One region of the Roseobacter sp. TSBP12 genome, then DNA from elsewhere that is predicted to be linked to it. Evidence: riboswitches for the same ligand, from Rfam matches in the RefSeq annotation. Region 1 holds a riboswitch; the other holds the start of a gene.
The links. A riboswitch is a leader RNA that binds a small molecule or an ion and turns the genes downstream of it on or off. The one in region 1 is predicted to bind cobalamin.
Positions count from the first base shown of each region.

Region 2: another riboswitch for cobalamin. It lies ahead of C8029_RS03365 (TonB-dependent receptor plug domain-containing protein); the one in region 1 lies ahead of C8029_RS08040 (energy-coupling factor ABC transporter permease).

Region 1 covers NZ_PYIB01000026.1:233,503-238,722, reverse strand. The annotation lists gene smc (chromosome segregation protein SMC) at 1-2,384, opposite strand, end outside; cobalamin riboswitch at 2,584-2,806, shown strand; gene C8029_RS08040 (energy-coupling factor ABC transporter permease) at 2,842-3,516, shown strand; gene cobW (cobalamin biosynthesis protein CobW) at 3,594-4,643, shown strand; gene C8029_RS21990 (hypothetical protein) at 4,663-4,830, opposite strand; gene cobN (cobaltochelatase subunit CobN) at 4,900-5,220, shown strand, end outside.
Region 2 covers NZ_PYIB01000007.1:166,885-172,104, forward strand. The annotation lists partial or broken gene C8029_RS03355 (FecCD family ABC transporter permease) at 1-122, opposite strand, end outside; gene C8029_RS03360 (ABC transporter substrate-binding protein) at 122-973, opposite strand; gene C8029_RS03365 (TonB-dependent receptor plug domain-containing protein) at 960-2,804, opposite strand; cobalamin riboswitch at 2,935-3,148, opposite strand; gene C8029_RS03370 (ABC transporter ATP-binding protein) at 3,265-4,230, opposite strand; gene C8029_RS03375 (dipeptide/oligopeptide/nickel ABC transporter permease/ATP-binding protein) at 4,227-5,220, opposite strand, start outside.

The DNA of each region.
Region 1 (5,220 bases):
CAACCAGACAACTCCTTGGTCACCTCTTGCGAGCGCCGGGTGCGCGCCTCGCCTTCTCGGCGAATCTCGTCATGTGACGAGCGTTTCGTCATCATGGTGATCCGCGCCGCTTCAACCGCGAGTTTGACCTCTTCGATATCTGAGCGCGCCGCACTCAGGTCCGGCAATTCCGACACGGTCTTTTCCGCCTCGCGCAACCGGACCTCTGCGCCGCGCGCATCCTCTTCGTGGCGGGACACGGCCAGCCCGAGGTTCTCGACCTTGCCCTCGGCCAAGGTGCGGTCATTTTCGGCACGAGACAGCGCGCGTGCGGCTTCTGACAGGGCGCGATCAGCGGCCCGGCGGGCTTCACGGGCGGCGTGGTCGGCCTCGCTCAACCGTGTCAATTCCGCCTTCAAATGCTCATGCGCCTGCCGCGCACCTGCCGCCTTGGCTTCGGCCGCCACGAGGTCCTGTTTGAACCCTTCCAATCGGTTGAGCTGTTGCAGGCGCAGAGCCGCCGTTGAGGGTGCATCCTCGGCCCCGGCACGATAGCCGTCCCAACGCCACATATCGCCCTCGACCGACACCAACCGTTGCCCCGGCTCCAAATCGGCCTGAAGACGCGGACCATCTTCGGCGCGCACAAGCCCGATCTGCGACAAGCGCCGCGCCAAAACCGCAGGGGCGGTGACATAGTCACTCAGCGGCTCCACGCCGTAGGGCAGGTCTTGTTCGTCCGCATAGTCTGGCAAAGTGACCCAACCGGAGGCTTGATAGGCCTCAATCGCGGGTTGGCGCAAATCATCCGACAGGGCGGCACCCAGCGCCTTTTCATAGCCAGAAGTCACGCGAATCAGATCAAGCACCTGCGTCCCCGCAGTCTGATCACGATCGAGCATCCGCCCCAAAGCCAGAACTTCGGCCTTGAGGGCACCCACCTCGCCTTCCGCCTCGGACCGCGCCGCACGCGCCGAGGATTCACGGGTCTGCGCTTCGGTCCGCGCCTCATCCGCCTCAATCAACGCCGCCTCGGTGTATTCCGCCCGCTCGCTGGCCTCGGCTTGTGCCTCCTCAGCCGTAGCCAACGCATCCGCTGAACGAAACAGCGTCGATTTCGCGTCTTCAACAGCCGCTTTGGCCCGGTCCGCATCGCCACGCGCCCGTTCCAAGGTCTTGCGATTGTCCTCGACCAAACGGTTTGCGGATTGATGACGCGCGGCCAGCCGGGCGACATCTTCGGTCATTTCGGTCAGCGTGGTTTCACGATCCGCCAGGATTTGACTGGCCTCGGACGCCTCCGCACTCGATTGTGTCAGACGAGGACCATGCCCCTCGGAGGCCTTGATCAGTTCCTTTTGCTCCCATTCAAGCCGCGCAATGGTTTCAACCGCATCGCGGTTGAGTTGCTCTTCGCGGGCCATGTCGGCGACCAATTGATCAATCCGGCGGGCCAGAGTTTCGATCATATCGCGGGCGCGTTTTTCCTCATCGGCCAGTTGATCGCGCGACACGGTGAGCCGCTGCAATACGGCACTGGCGATAGCCTCTTCTTCGCGAAGCGGCGGCAGGGCCAACTCTCTGGATTCGCGCTGTTTTCCGGCATCACGCGCGAGGCGTTCGGCCTCAGACGCCTGTTTGAGACGGATGCGCAACACATCCTCGGCCTCAACGCGGGCGTGGTCGGCATCGCGCCACCGGCGATAGTACAAAAGCCCCTCGGCCTGACGCAACTCAATACCGATCTCACGATAGCGCGCCGCCTGTCGCGCCTGACGCGCCAGTGAGGCCAATTGCGCCGCAAGCTGTTCAATCACATCATCGACGCGGGCCAAATTGGTTTCCGCGCCTTTGAGCTTCAACTCGGCCTCATGGCGCCGCTGATAGAGGCCGGAAATCCCCGCCGCTTCCTCAAGGATGCGCCGTCGCGAGGTTGGTTTGGCGTTGATCAATTCGGAAATCTGACCCTGACGCACCAGCGCCGGAGAATGCGCGCCGGTGGAGGCATCGGCGAACAACATCGACACATCGCGCGCCCGCACGTCCTTGGTGTTGACCTTATAGGCGGACCCTGCGTCGCGGGTGATCCGGCGAATGATTTCAACCGTGTCGCTCTCATTAAATCCAGAGGGGGCGAGGCGATCCGAGTTGTCGATCATCAACATGACTTCGGCGAAATTGCGCGCCGGGCGAGAGGCCGCGCCGGCAAAAATCACGTCTTCCATCCCCGCCCCGCGCATCGCCTTGGGACGGGTTTCCCCCATGACCCAGCGCAGCGCCTCAAGCAGATTGGATTTGCCACAACCATTCGGCCCGACAACCCCCGTCAGCCCATCCGCGATCACAAGATCGGTGGGGTCAACAAAACTTTTAAAGCCGTTGAGACGCAGGCGGGTGAAACGCAAATGGGGCCTCGGAGTTGATTCCTTTGTGGATAAAACTGTTTGGGACTGCGACGGATGTGTCAACCGGGTGACACCGACATCTGGGCGAAACACCCAAGTTATCCACAAAATATTGCGGTTTGGTGCTCACCTTCTCTGCGCATAGCCATAGAAAGTCTATGCAGAAGGTTAAAGCACTTGACCCAACACAAGCCAATGCGCCAAATAGGGGCGTTATGGTTCCCCATCACGACGCCAAGCGTTTAGGGGAGAAATGGGAATGTGGTGCGCGAGACCCAAATCGGGGCGCAAAACCACAGCCGCCCCCGCGACTGTAAGCGGTGAGTGCCCGTCGACATGCCACTGGAACACCCTGTTCTGGGAAGGTGACGAAGGCGCTTTGACCCGCGAGCCAGGAAACCTGCCGTGACCTCATACCAACCCGCCGTCGGGGATGACGGCCTAGGAGGACTTGTCGATGCATATCGAACCCGGAATCGTCACTGGCGCAAAAATTGCGCTGTCTTATGCCACTGCCGCTGGTGCTGGCCTCTACACTCTCAAACAATCCATCACCGCATTGAGCGAAAAAGGCGTGGCCTCTTTTGCGGCCCGCGCAGCGCTCTCAACAGCGGCTGTATTTACCTTTTTCCAAGTGCTGCCGCATCACGCGGTTGGCGTGTCTGAGGTCCATTTGATCCTCGGCTCCACGCTGTTCTTGCTGTTCGGTGCGGCCCCTGCCGCGCTTGGTTTGGCCCTTGGCCTTTTGGCGCAGGGCCTGTTCTTTGCCCCCTTCGATCTGCCGCAATACGGCATGAATGTCACCACCCTGCTCGTACCGCTCTTTGGCATCAAAGCCGTCGCAGAGCGCATTATCGCACCGGGCACCGCCTATGCCGATATCAGCTACAAGCAAGCCCTCGCACTCTCAACCACCTATCAAGCCGGGATCGTGGCATGGGTTGGTTTCTGGGCATTTTACGGCCAAGGGGTCTCCGCCACCACACTGGCCTCCGTCGGCACATTCGGTGCGGCTTACATGACCGTCATCTTGATCGAACCGTTGGTGGATTTGGCCGTTTTGGCCGGGGCAAAAACGATCAAAGGTCTGGGTAACTCCGGCCTCGTGTCGCCGCGCACCTTGGCCGCCTGAGACCGCTCATTTCAATGATTTCGCGCCGGGGCTCGGGACATCCTGTGGCCCCGGCGTTTTCATAAAGGACATCTAAAATGGCTGCGAAAATTCCAGCAACGGTTGTGACCGGCTTTCTTGGCGCGGGCAAAACCACTCTCATTCGTCACATGTTGGCCAACGCGGGTGGCAAACGCATCGCTTTGATTATCAACGAATTTGGTGATCTGGGCGTCGACGGTGACATCCTCAAAGGCTGTGGCGACGAGACCTGCACCGAGGACGACATCATGGAGCTTTCGAATGGCTGCATCTGCTGCACGGTCGCGGAGGATTTCATCCCGACGATGCAAAAACTATTGGAACGGGACAATAAACCCGACCATATCGTGATTGAAACATCCGGCCTCGCCCTGCCGCAACCTTTGGTGCGCGCGTTCAATTGGCCGGAGATTTCGACCAAAGTCACCGTCGATGGTGTGATCACCGTGGTGGATGGCAAGGCGGTTGATGAGGGCCGGTTCGCCCATAATGTCGCCGCCGTTGATGCCCAGCGCAAACTCGACGAAAACCTAGATCACGAAACCCCGCTCTCTGAGCTGTTCGAAGATCAAATCGCCTGTGCCGATATGATCGTAGTGAACAAAGCCGACCTTTTGGGCGAAGATCACGCCGACGCTTTGGTTGCCAAACTCAAAGGCGAGGCACGCGGCGGTGTTCAGGTTGTGCGCGCAAGCATGGGCGTGTTGCCGATTGATGTTTTGCTGGGTCAGGGAATCGGATCAGAGGGCGATATGGACGCACGCGGCGAGGTGCATCATCATCACCACGATGATGAGGACGACGATCACCACCATCATGATCATGACGAGTTTGAAAGCTTTGTCGTCACGCGCGGCGAGATCAAAGACCCCAAGGCCTTTGCCCGTCAAATCGCCGAGGTGATCCGCGCCCATGACATCCTGCGCCTCAAGGGATTCGTGGCGGTCGAGGGCAAACCGATGCGCCTCACCGTTCAGGCCGTTGGCCCCCGCGTCGATCACTATTTCGACCAACCCTTTGGCACCGCGCCGCGGGATACGCGGCTGGTCGTCATTGGCGAAGCGGGCCTTGATCGCCTGTCAATCGAGACCGCGCTGAGTGCCTAAATGATAAGAGAAAAGCGGCTTACTTGTCGCTTTTCTTTGCCTCAGCCGCCGCTTTCATCCGGGCCAAAAGCTCCGCCTTGGGCGTCTTTGTCCCATAGGGGTTTTTCGATGTCCCCTTGGCGTTATGTTCATCATGCTTCGGTGCGTTCTTGCCACGTTTTGGGGCGCCCATTTTACCATAATCCATTGAGGGGTCTCCTGAGAGTTTCCCCGCTCATGACGCAAGACGCGCGGTAAGACAAGGAAAGAGAAAGCGATGCACCTGCTCGCGGCCACCCCCGGCTCCATTGATGATGGCAAAGACGCGGTCGATCTGGGGCAAACCCCCGCCGATCTGGTGGTGATTTCCGCCGCAGATACCGAGCTTGCCCTGCTCTCAGAGGCACGCAGTACAATGGCTGCGCCCCCCGCGATGCGCTTGGCTTCGATGTTACATCTGCGTCACCCGATGTCGGTCGACATGCATCTGGATGACTGCGCCACCAAATCCAAACTGGTGATTGCACGGGTGCTCGGCGGATCGGGTTATTGGAAATACGGCTTGGAGCAATATGCCGCGCGGCTCTATGAGGCGGGC
Region 2 (5,220 bases), on a different contig from region 1:
CCATCGCCGCCAAAGATCAGCGCGCGCAGACTGTCCAGCGGCGCAATGCCTGCCGGGCCGATCATCAAGGCCACGCCAAACAGCGTCCCCATCAGGATCAAAAGGATCACATGGAGGCGCATCAATCTTCTCCGTTTGTCAGCGTATGGCGCAGGCTTACCATCTGCGCGACCGCGCGCAAAACATATGGCGTGCCGCAGACCCAATCGCTATCGGACACGCTGCCTTCTCTGCGGCTGTTTTGGGTGGCGCGCAGGGCAGGATGGCTCAGAATATCTTCGGCGCGCGAGCCGCCCGGATAGGGACGGCTGGTGATCACCGCTTCGGGGGCCTTCATCACCAACACCTCAAGAGGCATGTTCCCGCCCCAGGCATAGGCTGCCTCGTTGGCCAGGTTGGTGAACCCTGCCGTGGCTAAAATTTGCCCCGACAGGCTTTGCGCCCCTGGGGTATAGCCATTGGCCTCATAGAGCACGGCAGTGGGACTGCGCCCCCCCTCCTCCCGAAAGGCTTTCAAATCCGCGTCATAGGTCGCGATGACCTCTGCGGCTTTGTCCTGTTGGCCCAAAACGTCGCCCATCCGCGCGATCTGTGCGGGCACGTCGCCCAGTGCGGTGACAGGCGCGAAAATCTCGACCCGCACGCCCAAGCGTTGCAGTAAGGCGACGGTGGCGCGAGAGGTATACGCTCCGGCGACCACCAGATCGGGCTGCATCAGGTAAATCTCTTCGGCCTGACCGCGATTGGCGGGATAGGCTTTGGCCTCGTCCGCCATCGCGGAAGAGCGCGGATCGGAGGCCAAGAACGACACCGACCTCAATTGCCCCGGTGCCGCCAACATCATCGCAAGCTGATCGGTGCACAGGTTCAGCGAGACAACGCGCGCGGGGACCTCCGCGCGCGTCATGACGGGGGCACAGCAAAGCAACACCCCCGTCAGAGCAAAACCCAAAATGGACCTAGAACTGTGCATTGAGCCCGACATAAACCGCGCGGCCCCGCGTGGCATAGCCCCAGACCTCGGTGGCCTCCGCATCAAAGAGATTTTCGACCCGCCCGGTGAGTTGCACCCGGTCGGTCAGATCATAGTGCGCCGCCACATTGACGGTGGTGAAGCTGGGCAATTTGACCGTTTGATTGCTTCCCCAGTCGTAATTGCCCGCCACATGACGCAGATCGGCGGACACCGCACCGCGCCCACCAAAGGCGTCAAGCGTACCGCCAAGTGTCAATTCATGGCGCGGACGGCGGATTTCGACGCTGTTGTCGGGGTTTTTGGCCTCAAGATAGGTATAGCCAAGACGCAGAGACAGCGCGTCGGTGGCCTCAAGCGCGCCCGCGATCTCGACACCGCGCCGGTCGCTGTTCCCGGTCTGGTTGATATAGGTGTACCCCGGATCGGTGCTGACAGCGGTAATTTCATCCGTCAGGCGCTCCTTGAACAGGGTCACATCCACTGTCCCCCGGTCGCCAAAGATCGGCAGCTCGACACCGAGATCAAAGCTGAGATTGCGCTCCGGTTGCAGGTCCGGGTTTCCGGTGCCGCCATAGCTGTCATAGAGTTCGAAATAAGCGGGATTGACCACGCCCTCGCCCGCAGACCCATGCAGCCGCACGCCATTGTCCAAGAGGTAGGACAGGCCGAGGTTCCATGTTGTCGCATCCTTGAACACATCGTTGTCGTCGAACCGCGCCCCGGCCTGAACATCAAGCCCCGAAGCAAAGCTGCCGCGATATTCGAGTGCCACCGATGTCGCCGCGCGGCCATAGGCCGGGTCAAGAGTACTGTCATCCTCGCGATGTTCCAGCAGCAGATTCAGAAGCTGATCCGCCTGATCCACCGCGCCGTCAATGCCATAGCTGAGCCGGTATTTCACCGCATCTGTGGTGGTCTTGGTGGTGGCTCCGCCATTGTTTTTCAACCTGTTTTGGGTGGTTTCAACGGCCAGACGGTGGGTCAATCGCCCCTCCATCATGCTGTATTCGCCAAAGACGCCAGCAGTCAGCTCATCGCGATTGGCATACTGCGTGGGATCGTCCACGATATAAGACTCCGCATCCGTCGCCATCCAGTTGTCGCTGTCATATTCGTAGCGTTCCTCAGAGCGGCGCAGGGTAAAGCCCAGTTTCAGAGCATCTGTCGCCTGATAATCGCCCGACAGGATCGCGGTGGAGCGCGTCAGCCCGTCCTTTTCCCCACCATCGCCGGACAGATCAAAGCCCGGATCATCCATGTGCGACAGCGCCAAAGACACACCGCCGCGCGCGTCCCTACGCGCCACAAAGGTGCTCGCAGTGGTGCCGGAGCCAACCTCAAGACTGCCATTCAATGTCGTGCCCTCCGAGCCTTTGCGGGTGATGATGTTGATCACCCCGGCGGAGGCGTTTGAGCCGTAATAGACCGATTGCGGCCCGCGCAGCACTTCGATGCGCTCGATATTGGCGGTTTCCAGACCGCTGAAAATATATTCCCCGTCGCCCCCGGCGGCGGCGATGCCGTCGATCAGGACCAGCGTGTGGTTGCCTTCGCCACCGCGGATGCGGATTTGGGTGTCACTTGTGCCAGTGCCATTGACCGACACGCCGGGCAAGGCGCGCAGGGCGTCCTGCACCGTGGTGATGCCGCGCTCTTCGATGTCTTCTGCGGTGACGACACTGACGGCACGGCCATATTTTTCGGCAGCAATCGGGGACAACCCGCCGGTGACGATGATCTCGTCCAAAACGAATGTCTCCTGTGCGGCAACCGGCGCGGAGAGTGAGAGCAGGCCAGCGGATGCGGCCAAAACTGTAAAGCGGTTCATGTATAACCCTCGAAAACGACCCTTTATGGTCGCGGATGTGAACAATGTCAGTCGAGGGAAAGTGACCCCCCGCAGACGGTGAAATCACCACATGCGGAACGTCCGCAGCCCGGCACGCCCCACGCGTCCGAACAGGGTGAGCACCTTGGCAGGTCTCCTGACTCACGGGTCATCGCTGGGCCGAACCTTCCCGTCACCCAATGGGCGACAGTGGCATTTTCCGGCTTCGCTCTCCGCCTACAGTTGCGGGGGCAGTTGTGGACTTGGCACCCATTGGGTGAACCGAACCACATTCCCTTTTAACCGGACGGCGAACCGCCCGGACCAAAGCGGGTTTTTCCTAATGGGATTCCTCGGCGCTGTGAAGTCTAAAAACAACGGCGGCCCATCCCGGTCAGAGATCGCTCCCCTGCCCGTGGACGGGCGCGCATTCTTCGCCAATCGGAAAATCGCTCTTGGTTCAGCGCTCTTTTGACAAAGGATTGAAACAGGCAAAGGCGCGCCCGGTTTCATCGGTGGTCAGCGCCGGTTTCTCGGCGCGACACCGATCCGTTGCAAAGCCGCAGCGCTCGTTGAACGCACAGCCCAAAGGCGGCGACAACGGATCGGGCAATTCGGTGGCCGCGGTCTCGGGCGCCACAATGGGACGACCGACCTCGGGGGCACTTGCGGCCAGAAGCGCGGTGTAGGGGTGGCGTGCATTGGCAAAAATTTCGCGCGCGGACCCCACTTCGACAATCGCCCCGAAATACAAGACGGCGATGCGGTCGCTGACCGCTTCGACCACCGCCAAATCATGGCTGATGAACAGATAAGTCAGGCCGAACGTCTCCTTGAGGTCTGCCAACAGGTTCAAAACCTGCGCCTGCACCGATACGTCAAGCGCAGAGACCGGTTCGTCCAGAATCAAAATCCGCGCTTGGGCCGCCAAGGCGCGGGCAATGCCGATCCGTTGCGCCTGACCGCCGGAAAACTCATGCGGGTAGCGATCAAGAAACTCCTCACGCAGGTTCACGGCGGCGAAAATCTCGTGGATACGGGCGGCACGGGTGGCTTTGTCCATTTGGTGCAACCGCCGCAGGGGCACCTCCATGATCTGCCGAATGGTCTTGCGCGGATTGAGGCTGCTGATCGGATCTTGGAACACATATTGGATGCGCTTGCCAAAAAGCGCGGGGTCGGCATTGTCCAAAACCGCGCCTTCGATTTCAATCTGGCCGGTGCTGGGCGGCAAAAGACCCACAAGCATTTTTGCCAATGTGGATTTGCCACAGCCCGACTCGCCCACGATCCCCAAGGTTTCTCCGGTTGTCACTGTCAAATTCAGCGGCTGCACCGCATGAACCATCGCTTTGGGTGGCCCAAACAGGCGTTTGCCGACCGCAAAGGACTTTGACAGATCGGTCAGTCTCAGGGCCTCACTCATACGATGCGCTCCTGTTTGGTTTCGGGGAAAAGACAGCGAGTCTTGCGGCCCGCCCCCGTTGGCATGAGCGCTATCGCATCTGCGCGACAGGCGGGTTCGGCCTTGTCACAACGCTCGGCAAAAGCACAGCCCACGGGCAATCTGTCCACAACAGGCGGCAGCCCCGGAATCGCGGCCAGTTTGCGTTGCCCGCCGCCCAAGGTCGGCACACAATCGATCAGGCGGCTGGTGTAGGGGTGGTGCGGGTTGCGCAGAACCGCCTCGGTCGGACCTTCCTCAACGATCTGGCCTGCATACATCACGGCCACACGGTCGCACAATTGGCCGACGACACCGAAATCATGGGTGATGAAAATGATCGCCAGACCACGCGCGCGCCGCAGGTCGCTGAGCACCGACAGGATTTGCGCCTGCACGGTGACATCAAGCGCAGTGGTTGGTTCATCCGCGATGATCACGTCGGGGTCATTGGCCAGCGCCATGGCAATCCCAACCCTTTGGCGCATTCCGCCAGACATTTCATAGGGATAGCTGTCGATCCGGCTCTCCGCATTGGGGATACGCACCGATTTGAGCAGATCAATCGCGCGGGTACGGGCCGCCTCTTTTGACAGGGGGTCATGGGTCTGGATCGCTTCAATCAACTGATCGCCCACCCTATAAAGCGGATGCAATGTCGCCAAAGGGTCCTGAAAAATATAGGCCACGCGACGCCCACGCAGAGCGCGCAACACCTCATAAGGTGCACCGATAAGATCCGTGCCGTCGAAATGCACCGCACCGCCAGTGATCACACCCGGAGGCGAGGCGACAAGCCCCATCACGCTCAGGGCGGTCACCGATTTGCCCGACCCGCTTTCGCCGATGATGCCAAGGCATTCGCCCCGCTCAACATGCAGATCGACGCCACCCACAGCTTTATACACGCGATCACGCACCCGAAACTCCGTGCGCAACCCGGCGATATCCAAAAGACTGTCGGTCTGCGCG